3 regions of the Streptomyces sp. NPDC027189 genome follow, and region 3 is predicted to be linked to each of the others. Evidence: riboswitches for the same ligand, from Rfam matches in the RefSeq annotation. Region 3 holds a riboswitch; each other region holds the start of a gene.

Region 1 (4,269 bases), on a different contig from region 3:
CTCATCGCCTTCGGCGTACTGGCCGCGTACACCTACTCCTCCGGCCTGCGCGCCCCGGCCCTGATCGCGTTCGTGAAGGACACCCTGATCTACATCGTGATCGCGGTGGCCATCATCTACATCCCGATCAAGCTGGGCGGGTTCGACGAGATCTTCAAGGCGGCGAGCGACAAGTACACGGCGGCGGGCGCGGGCGGAATCGTCCCCGCCGAAGCGGGCCAGTGGACGTACGCCACCCTCGCCCTTGGCTCGGCACTGGCGCTCTTCATGTACCCGCACTCGATCACGGCGACGCTGTCGAGCCGCAGCCGTGAGGTGATCCGCCGCAACACCACGATCCTCCCCCTGTACTCGCTGATGCTGGGCCTGCTCGCCCTGCTCGGGTTCATGGCGATCGCGGCCGGAGTGAAGGTCACGAACGGCCAGCTCGCCATCCCGCAGCTCTTCGAGACCATGTTCCCGGACTGGTTCGCGGGCGTGGCCTTCGCCGCCATCGGCATCGGAGCGCTGGTCCCCGCGGCCATCATGTCCATCGCGGCCGCGAACCTCTTCACGCGCAACATCTACAAGGACTTCATCAAGCCCGACGCGACTCCCCAGCAGGAGACCAAGGTCTCCAAGCTGGTCTCGCTCCTGGTGAAGGTCGGTGCGCTGGTCTTCGTCCTCACCATGGACAAGACGGTCGCGATCAACTTCCAGCTCCTCGGCGGCATTTGGATCCTGCAGACCTTCCCGGCCCTGGTCGGCGGCCTGTTCACCCGGTGGTTCCACCGCTGGGCGCTGCTCGTGGGCTGGGCCGTCGGCATGCTCTACGGCACGTTCGCGGCGTACGGGGTCGCCTCCCCGACGCAGAAGCACTTCGGCGGCAGCGCGAAGGAGATCCCCGGGATCGGGGAGATCGGCTACATCGGCCTCACAGCGTTCGCGCTCAACGTCGTGGTGACCGTCGTCCTCACCTTCGCCTTCCGGGCGTTCAAGGCCCCCGAGGGCGTCGACGAGACGTCCCCCGAGGACTACACGGCGGACGCGGGCGACCCCGGGGTACAGACGGAACTGCCCCCGGCCACGGCTGGGGCGACTCACTAGGCACCCGCAGCCGAGGATGCCGTCGGGGTGGGTGCGCCAACCGGTGCTCGCAGAGTGCCGGTTGGCGCACCCGTGCCGCCCCAGCAGCACGATGGCCCGCAGTGGGGAAGCGCGGGTGGGCCGCCGGCGCGCATGCCCGCAGCTGAGCCGGCACGCACCCGCAGTCGCCCACGCACGGAAGGGGCCGTGCCGGTACATCACATGGCCCGTCGCTTGCGTGGTTGCCAACAGGCAGAGCCATGAAAGCCAAGCGATCTGCCACAGGCGACGGGGCGCACGGACCGGCACGGCCCCGCCCCACCCGCCGGCGGCAGGCGCAGACGCACGCAGCCGCAGACACCGCAAGACGGGCCGCCGGACAGAATCCGGCGGCCCGTCGCCGTGCCCGTCCGGCACGAGGTCGAGCAGGCCGTCTCCGAGATCGCGGTGGCCCACGACCGCGTACTCGGCGGCGTGACCTTCGTCCCGCAAGGCGGCCCCATGGCCGACATGGCCCGCCAGGGCGAGGCCGAGATCCGCACGCTCGCGGTCGCGACCGAGGACCGCGGCAGGGGCACAGGCGAAGCCCTCGTCCGCGCCCGCGTCGACCGCGCACGCGCCACGGAAGCGCGACTGGAACCCCATCCCGGACATCGACGACATCCTGCCGATCACCTACGAGTTGACGCTCCAGCACACTCCGTAGCACTCCCGGACGCCGACGCGACACAACATGTGGGGGTGCTCCCGCAGCCCGGCACAAGATGTATGCTCATGCTCGCTGTCGCCGCAGGGGAATCCGGTGCGAATCCGGAACTGTCCCGCAACGGTGTACTTGTACGTGTTCATGCCCCGCGTGGCCGCGTACGCGTTTCAGTCCGAGGACCTGTCGACAGCGCGCCCCGGCCACCCGGCCCGGGCGCCGACGACGTCCGGGCCTCGCGGAATGGGCCGGTGGACGCGGTGCGCCGCTGCCCAGAAGCGCCCCCGTGTGCCCCGCTCCTCCCCAACAGGCCCCGTGCCGAGCGAGGGAGAGCCCCAAGTGACCATCGCGCCAGCCGACCCGGCTTCAGCTTCCGTTTCCGCGAAGCAGGCCCCGGTGGAGACGGACGGTCCCGGTACCACGCTGCTGCGTACCCTGACCGACCTCACCGCCGACCTCCCGGACGCCGACCCCGGCCGGGTCGCCGCCGCCGCGCTGCGCGGCCGGTCCGCCCGCGCGGACGACGCGGAGCTGCGCGAACTGGCCACCGAGGCCGCCGCCGGCCTCATCTCCGAGGACCCGGCGTACTCCCGCCTCGCCGCCCGCCTGCTGACGATCAGCATCGCGGCGGAGGCCGCCTCACAGGGCGTGCGATCCTTCTCCGAGTCCATCGCCACCGGCCACCGCGAGGGGCTGATCGCCGACCGCACGGCGGAGTTCGTACGGCTGCACACGGCCCGCCTGAACGAACTGATCGACGTGCACGCCGACGACCGCTTCGGCTACTTCGGCCTGCGCACCCTGCACAGCCGCTACCTGCTCCGGCACCCGATCACCCGCAAGGTCATCGAGACGCCCCAGCACTTCATGCTCCGGGTGGCGTCCGGCCTCGCCGAGGACGACACCACCCGATCCGTGGACGAAGTCGCGTCCCTCTACCGGCTCATGAGCCGCCTGGACTACCTCCCCTCCTCCCCCACGCTCTTCAACTCCGGTACACGGCACCCGCAGATGTCGTCCTGCTACCTCCTCGACTCCCCGCTGGACGAGCTGGACTCCATCTACGACCGCTACCACCAGGTCGCGCGCCTCTCGAAGCACGCGGGCGGCATCGGCCTGTCGTACAGCCGGATCCGTTCCCGCGGCTCCCTCATCCGCGGCACGAACGGGCACTCCAACGGCATCGTCCCGTTCCTGAAGACCCTCGACGCCTCGGTCGCCGCGGTGAACCAGGGCGGCCGGCGCAAGGGCGCCGCCGCGGTCTACCTGGAGACCTGGCACTCCGACATCGAGGAGTTCCTGGAGCTGCGCGACAACACCGGTGAGGACGCCCGGCGTACGCACAATCTGAACCTCGCCCACTGGATCCCGGACGAGTTCATGCGCCGGGTCAACGAGAACGGGATCTGGTCCCTGTTCTCCCCCTCCGACGTGCCGGAACTGGTCGACCTGTGGGGCGACGAATTCGACGCGGCCTACCGCAAGGCCGAGGAGAGCGGCCTCGCCAAGAAGACCATTCCGGCCCGCGACTTGTACGGCCGCATGATGCGCACCCTCGCGCAGACCGGCAACGGCTGGATGACCTTCAAGGACGCCGCCAACCGCACCGCCAACCAGACGGCGGAGCCGGGCCACACCGTCCACTCCTCGAACCTGTGCACCGAGATCCTGGAGGTCACGGACGACGGCGAGACGGCGGTCTGCAACCTCGGCTCGGTGAACCTGGGCGCCTTCGTCGACACGACGAGCGGCGACATCGACTGGGAGCGCCTGGACGAGACGGTCCGCACGGCCGTCACCTTCCTGGACCGGGTCGTCGACATCAACTTCTACCCGACCGAGCAGGCGGGCCGCTCCAACGCCAAGTGGCGCCCGGTGGGCCTCGGCGCGATGGGCCTCCAGGACGTCTTCTTCAAGCTCCGCCTGCCCTTCGACTCCCCCGAAGCGAAGGCCCTCTCCACGCGCATCGCCGAACGCATCATGCTCGCCTCGTACGAGGCCTCGGCCGGCCTCGCCGAGCGCAACGGCCCGCTCCCGGCCTGGGAGAAGACCCGTACGGCCCGCGGTGTCCTCCACCCCGACCACTTCGACGTGGAGCTGACCTGGCCGGAGCGCTGGGCGGCCCTGCGGGAACGCATCGCCGCCGTAGGCATGCGCAACTCTCTCCTCCTCGCCATCGCGCCCACCGCGACGATCGCGTCCATCGCGGGCGTGTACGAGTGCATCGAGCCACAGGTGTCGAACCTCTTCAAGCGCGAGACGCTCTCCGGAGAGTTCCTCCAGGTCAACTCCTACCTGGTGGACGAGCTGAAGAAGCTCGGCGTGTGGGACGCGCAGACCCGGGAGGCTCTGCGCGAGTCCAACGGCTCGGTGCAGGGTTTCACTTGGGTGCCGCAGGACGTCCGCGACCTCTACCGCACGGCGTGGGAGATCCCGCAGCGCGGCCTCATCGACATGGCCGCCGCCCGGACCCCGTTCCTGGACCAGGCCCAGTCGCTGAA
Region 2 (4,269 bases), on a different contig from region 3:
ATCCTCATGGATTTGTCGATAAGCGCAGCTCACAGCTGTGTGAGCGATAACGATTCCGAGTCGGATCGGTTATCGGATGACATGCCTGGGGAGCGTGGTGCGCCGCGTCCTTAGGATGCCGGACATAGCTCTCGGGGCTTCTGATTCTGCTGGCGGGACCGTCCCCCCACGTCAACGGGTCCTGCACGAAGGGGAATTCTGTGCTTTCTTCGCTGTCTGCGTTGTCCACGCGCAGGCGAGGGGCCGCCCGCCTCGCCGCCGCGACGTTGGTGTCGGGGCTCGTCGCCGCCGGGGCGATCGCCTCCGCCGGTACGGCCGTTGCCGACGAGACTCCGCAGAGCCTGGGCGGCGCGACCGCCACCATTGGCGACCTGAAGACGTACGGGTCCGCGGTCATCCATGACAACGGCGAGGACGAGTGGGTGTCCGCGGGGTTGTTCGAGATGTCCGTCGACAACGGCGGCATGCTGCAGACCTACTGCATCGACATCCACAACCCGACGCAGCGGGATGCCAAGTACCAGGAAACCCCCTGGAGCGGTACGTCGCTGAACGGCAACAAGAACGCGGGCAAGATCCGCTGGATCCTGCAGAACTCCTACCCGCAGGTGAACGATCTCGCGGCGCTCGCCGAGAAGGCCGGCGTCGCAGGCCTCACCGAGAAGGACGCGGCGGCCGGAACTCAGGTGGCCATCTGGCGGTACTCGGACGGCGCCGACGTGGACGCGGTGGATCCGCAGGCGGAGAAGCTGGCGGACTATCTGCAGAAGAGCGCGCGGAACCTGGCGGAGCCCAAGGCCTCATTGGCCCTCGGCCCCGCCGCGGTCTCCGGCCACGCCGGTGAGAAGCTCGGCCCGGTCACGGTGCACACCAACGCGGACAGCGTGACGGTGACGCCGCCCTCGGACGCCACCGCCGGCGGGGTGAAGATCGTCGACAAGGACGGCAAGGCAATCGCCTCCGCGGTCGACGGCAGCCGGCTCTACTTCGACGTGCCGAAGGACGCCGCGGACGGTGCGGCATCGCTGACCGTGCAGGCGTCCACCACCGTGCCGGTCGGCCGCGCCTTCACCTCGGAGACCCGCAGCCAGACACAGATCCTCGCGGGCTCCAGCGAGTCGACGGTCTCCGCGTCGGCGACCGCGAACTGGGCCGAGAAGGGCGCGATACCCGCCCTGTCCGCCGAGAAGAACTGCGCCAAGGGTGGCGTGGACATCACGGCGGCCAACAAGGGCGACGAGGCGTTCACCTTCGAGCTGATGGGGATCGAGCACACCATCGAGGCGGGCACGTCCCAGACGGTGACCGTCCCGCTGCAGGAGGACCAGGCCTACGACTTCACGATCAACGGGCCGAACGGCTTCTCGAAGCGGTTCAAGGGCGTGCTCGACTGCAAGACCCAAAGCAGCACGAGCGACATCTCGACCCAGACGGTCAGTGAGCCGAGTCCGGCGACGGTGGGCGGCACCTCCACCGGGGGCACCGACCTCGCCGAGACCGGCGGTTCCAACGCGACCCCGATCATCGCGGGCATAGCCATCGCCCTCGTGGTGATCGGCGGCGCGGCGACGCTCTTCGTCCGCAAGAAGCAGGCGCGGGTCCAGGACTGAACGACACAGCACCTTGGCAACTCAACAGTGAATGACCGCACCACGGTGACTCCGTGAGCCCGCGGCCCCGGCAAGCCCCCCAGGCATCCGGGGCCGCACCCATTCCGGGCTCCGCCGCGCGGGGCGGCTCAACCCTTGTCGGACGCGCAGTGTTCGAGGAGTTCGGCGGTCGCGCCGTCGGTCACCCGGTAGTCATCTTCGCAGGGGACCCCATGTGATCTTCAATACCTGCGTAGGTGTGCAGCTGTGCGGGGGAGTCAGTCCGACCCTAGGGTTGGTGGGCCGTGGTGTTCGGGAAGACCGGTGACGGCCCCTCAGGGGGCCCAGGCCGGAGCGGCCCTCGCCACTGTGATCGGGGGAAGTTCCCGTCCCGTGCCTCCCTCGGGCGGCGCCACTGGCCGCGAGGCCGGGAAGGTAGGGGCAGGCACGTGTACCCGTAAGCCAGGAGACCGGCCACGGCATCTCACGAACTGATCCACGAGGTGCTGGAGCGTGACCGTATGACCCTGCCCGCGCAGTCGTCCCCCGCGACCGGGTTCCGGTGGCGCCGCGAGGACACCGTCCGAACCGCTGCACTTCTGGCTGTGATCGCGGCGTTGCACATCGTCGCGTTCGGCATCCTGTTCCTGCTCGTCGTGCCGGAGCACTACGAGGTCGGCTCCAAGGCGTTCGGCATCGGCTTGGGCGTCACCGCCTACACCCTGGGCATGCGGCACGCCTTCGACGCCGACCACATCGCCGCCATCGACAACACCACCCGCAAACTGATGGCCGACGGGAAGCGGCCGGTGTCGGTGGGCTTCTGGTTCGCGCTCGGGCACTCCAGCGTGGTGGTCCTGCTCGCCGCGCTCATCGCCGGAGGCACCCAGCTGGCCGGACGCATCATGAACGAGGGCTCCAGCACGCACCAGGTGCTCGGCGTCATGGGCACCACGGTCTCCGGGTCCTTCCTCTACCTGATCGCCGCCCTCAACCTCGTCGCGCTGATCGGCATCCTGCGGGTCTTCCGGGCGATGCGGGCGGGCACGTACAACGAGGAGGAGCTCGAACAGCACCTGGATTCCCGGGGGTTCATGAACCGGATCCTCGGCCGCTTCACGAAGTCCATCACGCGGCCGGGGCAGATGTTCCCGCTGGGCTTTCTCTTCGGGCTCGGCTTCGACACCGCCACCGAGGTCACGCTGATGGTGATGGCGGGCAGCGGCGCGGCGGCCGGACTGCCCTGGTACGCCATCCTGTGCCTGCCGCTGCTGTTCGCGGCGGGGATGAGCCTGTTCGACACGCTGGACGGCACGTTCATGAACTTCGCCTACCAGTGGGCGTTCTCCAACCCGGTGCGCAAGGTCTTCTACAACCTCACCATCACCGGCCTGTCCATCGCGGTGGCCTTCTTCATCGGCACCATCGAACTGGTGGGCGTGCTGCACGACAAGCTCGACCTGCGCGACGACGTGACCGGCTGGATCGCGGGGCTCGACCTGGACAACGTCGGGTACATCATCGTAGGCCTGTTCGTGGTCGTCTGGGCCGCGGCCGTGGCGTACTGGCGACTGGCCAAGGTCGAGCAGCGGTGGGCGGTCCGCCCCGCCGACGGGAGTTGAGACCGGCGGGTGCGGCAGCGCCCATCGACTGGGTGGCAGCCGCCCCCGTTTCCCCGGCTAGGAGCGGGCGCTCCGGCCGCGCGCGAGGGCGAATCCGGCCGCGGCCAGGCCGAGCACGCCCACGATCAGGCCGGCGATGCCGAGGCCGCGAGCGGTCGAGTCACTGCTCTTGCTGCTCGCGGCCGAGCTCTTATCCGATCCCGAACTCGACGACGAGGCCGCGCCGGAGGGCTCCCCGGAGGAGTCCTCCCCCGCGGCCTTGGCGGTCAGCGTGAGCACCGGCGCCGGGCTCTCCGGCTCCTCGCCGCCCTTCGGTGTCTCCTCGATCCACCGGACGACATTGCCGTCCGAGTAGGTCTGCAGCGTCTTGAACTCCAACTGGTCGGAATCGTCGGGAAGTTGACCGAAGGCGACGTTGAAGTCCTGGAACTCGCCGTGGCGGATCCGGCCGCCGGTCCAGGTGATCTCGGAGACGGCGTCGGTGATCGTGCCGTCGTCGGTCTTGATGGGCGTCTTGAGCTTGGTGGTCGTCACCTTCGCGGTCCAGCCGGACTGCGGAGTGACCAGGACACCCAGGACCGGGTGGTCGGTGGGCAGGAAGACCTGCACCTTTGTGGTGCTGGCGGTGTCCTCCTCGTTGGGGACGCGGAAGGTCAGCACGCCGTCCGTGGCGCCCTTGGCGTAGCTCTCGGGGTGGACCGTCACATGCGCGAAGGCCGCGCCCGCGGCGGTCAGGACTCCGGCCGTGGTGAGGGCAGCGACAAGGCCGGCTCGGCGCAGGGTGGTGCGTGTCGGGGACATCAGGGGAACTCCGTACTGGTGTGGATGCGGTCAGGGCGTGTACGCGAGCCCGGCCGGCGGTCCCCGACGGGAGACGGCGTGCCGCAGCAGCATCTGCCGCAGTGACCACGTCTCAAAGGCGTTCCGGCGTATGACGTCCTGCTGGGCCGGTGCGGGAGACGGTCCCGTCCGCACCCGCCACCACGCCGCAAGCCCCGGCACGAGCGCCACGGCCCACCGCAGCAGGGACCACAACGCGGCCTCGCCGCGCCGCAGCC
Region 3 (4,269 bases):
CCTTGTCACCGCCCCGCCGTTGGGACTGTGCCCCGACCCGCGCCAGTACCGCGTACGGCTCCAGCCCGGCGACCGGCTCCTCCTCTACACCGACGGCCTGACCGAGGCCCGCGACCCGGAGGGCGGCCCCTTCCCCCTCCTCGGCGAGGCCGCGATCGCCCTGCGCGAGCCGCTCCCCGACGAGGCCTTGCACACCCTGTACGCCCGCCTGATCGCCCACACCGGCTCGGCCCTCGCCGACGATCTCGCCCTGGTCCTGTGCCAGCCCGTGGAGACGACGCTCCCCGCGCGCGTGCCGTGAAGTCATGCGCCCGGCGCAGTACGGTCGCCCCCGGCCCGAGCTCCAGCGCGCGCTCGCGGCGGACGGATCGGTGCCCGGCCGATGATGTCGCGGCATCCACCGCCGACGACTGGCTGGCCTTCGCCCGCATGCTGCTCGCCGACGGCGCGGCGGGCAACCGTCGCCTCCTCTCCCCCGCCTCGGTACGGCAGATGACCACCAACCACCTCACCCCCGCCCAGCGCGAGATCGGGGCGCTGTTCATGGAGGGCCAGGGCTGGGGCTACGGCGCCCAGGTCGACATCGAACCCACCGACCCCTGGAACGTCCCGGGCCGCTGCGGCTGGACCGGCGGCACCGGCACGACGGCCCACATCGTCCAGTCGACCGGCACGGTCACCGTCCTGCTCACCCAGGTCGCCATGGAGAACCCGACGCCCACCCCGCTGATGCGGGACTTCTGGCGCCGTACCGCTCAGTGAAGCAGCGTCCGGATCAATTCCTTGGCGTCGCCAAGGAGTTGGACCTCGCGCACGCTCATCGTCGGATTGGCCGCCCGGCGCCGGCGCGCTTCGGCGAGACCGTCCTCCGTCACGCCGGGAGTGCCCTCGCCGAGCATCGCGGCCAGCGTCTCGCGCGCCACCTCCGCGTACGGCTCACCGCCGACGGCGACCTGGGCGAGGATCACGGCGGACATGCCCCAGTCCAGGCCGGGCGCGCCCTCCTCGGCGTTGGCCCAGTCGATGACCTTCGGGCCGTCCGGGGTGAGCATCACGTTGTCCGGGTGCAGGTCCAGGTGCAGCACGCGGACCGCCGGGTCCGCCGAGACCCGGGCGGGCAGCGCGTGCAGCCCGCGCAGCAGCCGGGCGAGGGTGACGCCCGCCTCCCGCGGGGAGAGCAGACCGGCGCCGAACGCCTCCAGCATGGTCGGCCCGGACAGCCGCTCCATCACCAGGTCGCCGCGGGTCGCCGCCCGCACGCCCGGCACCGGATAGCCGTGCCCGCGCACATGCTCCATCACCGCGGCCTCGGCCGTGGCGTCGCCCCACCCCTCCCGGTCCCGCCGCAGTACCCACGCATCGTCGATCTCATAGACGTCCGCCGAACGCCCCGAGCCGAGCAGTCTCCCCGTTCGCATGGGCCGACTTTAGGGCCTGTCCTCCGGATTGGCCCGGCATCCGCCTGGGCTCACAGGCGGCCCTCAGGCGCTTTGCTACGGCCCGGTAGAGTGAGCGCGTCGTCATCACACCCGTACGGGGAGAAGCCGGTGGAATTCCGGCGCTGACCCGCAACCGTGAGCCGCCCACCAGGGACGGTGAGCCGGATCGCCTCGGAAGGGAAGTGACCGGCTCGTGCCACCGGCAACCCGCCGCTGGCCGGCACCGTCGAGGGATACGGAGCCGGAGCCGCCCGGATGCTCCAGCGTGCGCCCGGTGCTGCCCGGCTCCCCGCAGGGAGAGTCATGATTGTTCGCCGCAGCGCCGCGGTACTGGCCGCCGCCGTCGTCATCGGTACGGCCGTCGCACCGGCAGCGTTCGCCGCCGACGCGTCCCCTTCTCCCTCCCAGGCGATCCCGTCCGGGCTGTACGGCTCCACCGACCCCACCTACGACGGTGTCTGGCGGCAGTCGCTCGCGCTGCTCGCCCAGCACACCGTGGGTGTCAAGCCCACCGGCAAGGCCGTCGACTGGCTGACCGGACAGCAGTGCGCGAACGGGGCGTTCGCTCCGTACCGCGCCGACGCCACCGCCAAGTGCGACGCCAAGACGATGGTCGACACGAACAGCACGGCCGCCGCCGTGCAGGCCCTCGCCGCGCTCGGCGGGCACGACGCCGAGACGGGCAAGGCCGTCGGCTGGCTGAAGTCCGTGCAGAACAAGGACGGCGGCTGGGGGTACACCGCGGGCGGGGCGAGCGACGCCAACTCGACGTCCGTGGTGATCGGGGCACTGACGGCCGTGGGCGAGAAGCCCGCCGATGTCGCCAAGGCAGGCAAGTCGCCGTACGACGCCCTGGTGGCTCTGTCCATCGCGTGCGGCTCGGACGGTGGCGGCGCGTTCGCCTACCAGCCCGACAAGAAGGGCAAGCTCGCGGCGAACGCGAACGCGGACGCGACGGCGGCGGGGGTGCTCGGCGCCCTGGGCAAGGGGTTCGTGGCGAAGGCCGGTGCGGCGTACGACCTTACGCAGTGCGCCACCACGGACTCGCCCGGACCGCAGGACGTGGCGCAGAACGGCGCCGACTATCTGGCCAAGTCGCTGAAGAAGACCCCCTACCTGAAGTCCGCTCTCGCCGGTGCCAAGGACCAGCCCGACTACGGCAACACGGCGGACGCGGTCGTGGCGCTGTCCGCCGCGGGCGCGACATCGTCGGCGAAGGAGCCCCTCGCCTGGCTGGAGAAGAACTCCGGCGCCTGGGCGGCGAAGGCAGGACCGGCCGCGTACGCCCAGCTGATCTTCGCCGCCCACGCGACCGGCACCGACCCTCGTCACTTCGGCGGCGCGGACCTCGTCAAGCAGCTCGGCGCGACCGGTCCGGCGACGAACGCGTCCGACTACTCGGCCGCCCCGAGCGACGAGAAGAAGAAGGACGACGACAAGGGGCTCGGTGTCTGGTGGATCGTCGGCGTCGGTCTCGTCGCCGGTATCGGCATCGGCTTCCTGATCAGCGGCCGCAACAAGAAGCAGCAGCTGTGAGCCGCCGTCGGACGTCCGCGCCGGTCCTGACCCTGGCCCTGCTGCTCCTCGTACTCGGCGGCGCGGGGCAGGCCCGTGCCGTCGGCTACCGCTACTGGTCCTTCTGGGACCTGACCGGCGGGAAGTGGACGTACGCGACACAGGGTCCGTCGACCGCGCGGCCGTCCGACGGCGACGTCGAGGGGTTCCGCTTCGCGGTGAGCGAGGACTCGCAGGACGCCACGAAGCCGCGCGGGGCGGCGGACTTCGCATCCCTATGCGCGAAGACGCCCGCCCAGCAGGGCAAGAAGCGCGTAGCCCTGGTCATCGACTTCGGCACGACGGCGGACGCGCCGTCCGGCGAGACGCCGCCGGCCCCGCGTACGGCGTGCGCCCGCGTCCCCTCCGACGCGACGACGGCCGACGCCCTCGCGTCGGTCGCCAAACCCCTCCGCTACGACACCAACGCCCTGCTGTGCGCCATCGCGGGCTACCCGCGCACCGGCTGCGGCGAACAAGTCTCCGCCACGAAGCCGACGGCCTCCGCCCGTCCCCGGGCGAAGGCCACCCACCACGGCCCATCCGTCGGCCTGCTCGCAGGCGCCGCCGCGGTGGCCCTGCTGGGCACGGCTGCCGTCTGGCAGGCGCGCCGCCGCCGGGGCTGACGCGGGGGTGGGAACGATGACGACGGACGACGACGAGCAGGCCGAGGCGGCCGCCACTGCCGAGGCTGCCGCTGTGCCCACCCGTCCCGCAGGGCGATGGGGGTCCCCCCTGCTCGAGCGAAGCCGAGAGCTTGGGGGAGGGTGGGCACAGCCTCCAGCGCCGGGTGCCGACCCAGCGGAGCGCCCGCTGCAACGCCGTACCCGCACGCCGCAGGCGACCCGCAGCAACGCCCTCCACCCGGGCGCCTGGTGGATCTGGGCCCTGGGCCTGGGAACCGCCGCCTCCCGCACCACGAACCCCCTCCTCCTGGCACTCCTCGTCGGCGTAGCCGGATACGTCGTGGCGGCGCGCCGGAACGAGGCACCCTGGGCCCGCTCCTACGGCGCATTCGTGAAGCTGGCGGCCGCCGTCCTCGGCATCCGGCTCGGCTTCGCCGTGTTCCTGGGATCCCCGATCCCGGGAACGCACCTCATCGTCACGCTCCCCGAAGTCCCCCTCCCCCACTGGGCCCAAGGCATCCGCATCGGTGGCCGCATCACCGCCGAGGGCCTGGTCTTCGCGCTGTACGACGGCCTGAAACTGGCCACGCTGCTCATCTGCGTGGGCGCGGCGAACGCCCTCGCCAACCCGGCGCGTCTGCTGAAGTCGC

Evidence for each region. A riboswitch is a leader RNA that binds a small molecule or an ion and turns the genes downstream of it on or off. The one in region 3 is predicted to bind cobalamin.
Region 1: it holds a riboswitch for cobalamin, as region 3 does, so the genes downstream of both, ACZ4RZ_RS01050 (ribonucleoside-diphosphate reductase subunit alpha) here and ACZ4RZ_RS37735 (prenyltransferase/squalene oxidase repeat-containing protein) in region 3, are expected to answer to the same signal.
Region 2: it holds a riboswitch for cobalamin, as region 3 does, so the genes downstream of both, nicT (Nickel transporter NicT) here and ACZ4RZ_RS37735 (prenyltransferase/squalene oxidase repeat-containing protein) in region 3, are expected to answer to the same signal.

What each region holds. Positions count from the first base shown of each region.
Region 1 is NZ_JBVHRI010000001.1:230,120-234,388, forward strand. It holds gene mctP (monocarboxylate uptake permease MctP) at 1-1,086, shown strand, start outside; partial or broken gene ACZ4RZ_RS01045 (GNAT family N-acetyltransferase) at 1,507-1,771, shown strand; cobalamin riboswitch at 1,834-1,973, shown strand; gene ACZ4RZ_RS01050 (ribonucleoside-diphosphate reductase subunit alpha) at 2,108-4,269, shown strand, end outside.
Region 2 is NZ_JBVHRI010000004.1:435,818-440,086, forward strand. It holds gene ACZ4RZ_RS12880 (Cys-Gln thioester bond-forming surface protein) at 222-1,610, shown strand; cobalamin riboswitch at 1,879-2,082, shown strand; gene nicT (Nickel transporter NicT) at 2,111-3,211, shown strand; gene ACZ4RZ_RS12890 (YcnI family copper-binding membrane protein) at 3,269-4,012, opposite strand; gene ACZ4RZ_RS12895 (hypothetical protein) at 4,043-4,269, opposite strand, start outside.
Region 3 is NZ_JBVHRI010000023.1:3,808-8,076, reverse strand. It holds partial or broken gene ACZ4RZ_RS37750 (PP2C family protein-serine/threonine phosphatase) at 1-301, shown strand, start outside; partial or broken gene ACZ4RZ_RS37745 (serine hydrolase domain-containing protein) at 397-762, shown strand; gene ACZ4RZ_RS37740 (phosphotransferase) at 756-1,418, opposite strand; cobalamin riboswitch at 1,494-1,648, shown strand; gene ACZ4RZ_RS37735 (prenyltransferase/squalene oxidase repeat-containing protein) at 1,743-2,975, shown strand; gene ACZ4RZ_RS37730 (SCO2322 family protein) at 2,972-3,619, shown strand; gene ACZ4RZ_RS37725 (energy-coupling factor transporter transmembrane component T) at 3,636-4,269, shown strand, end outside.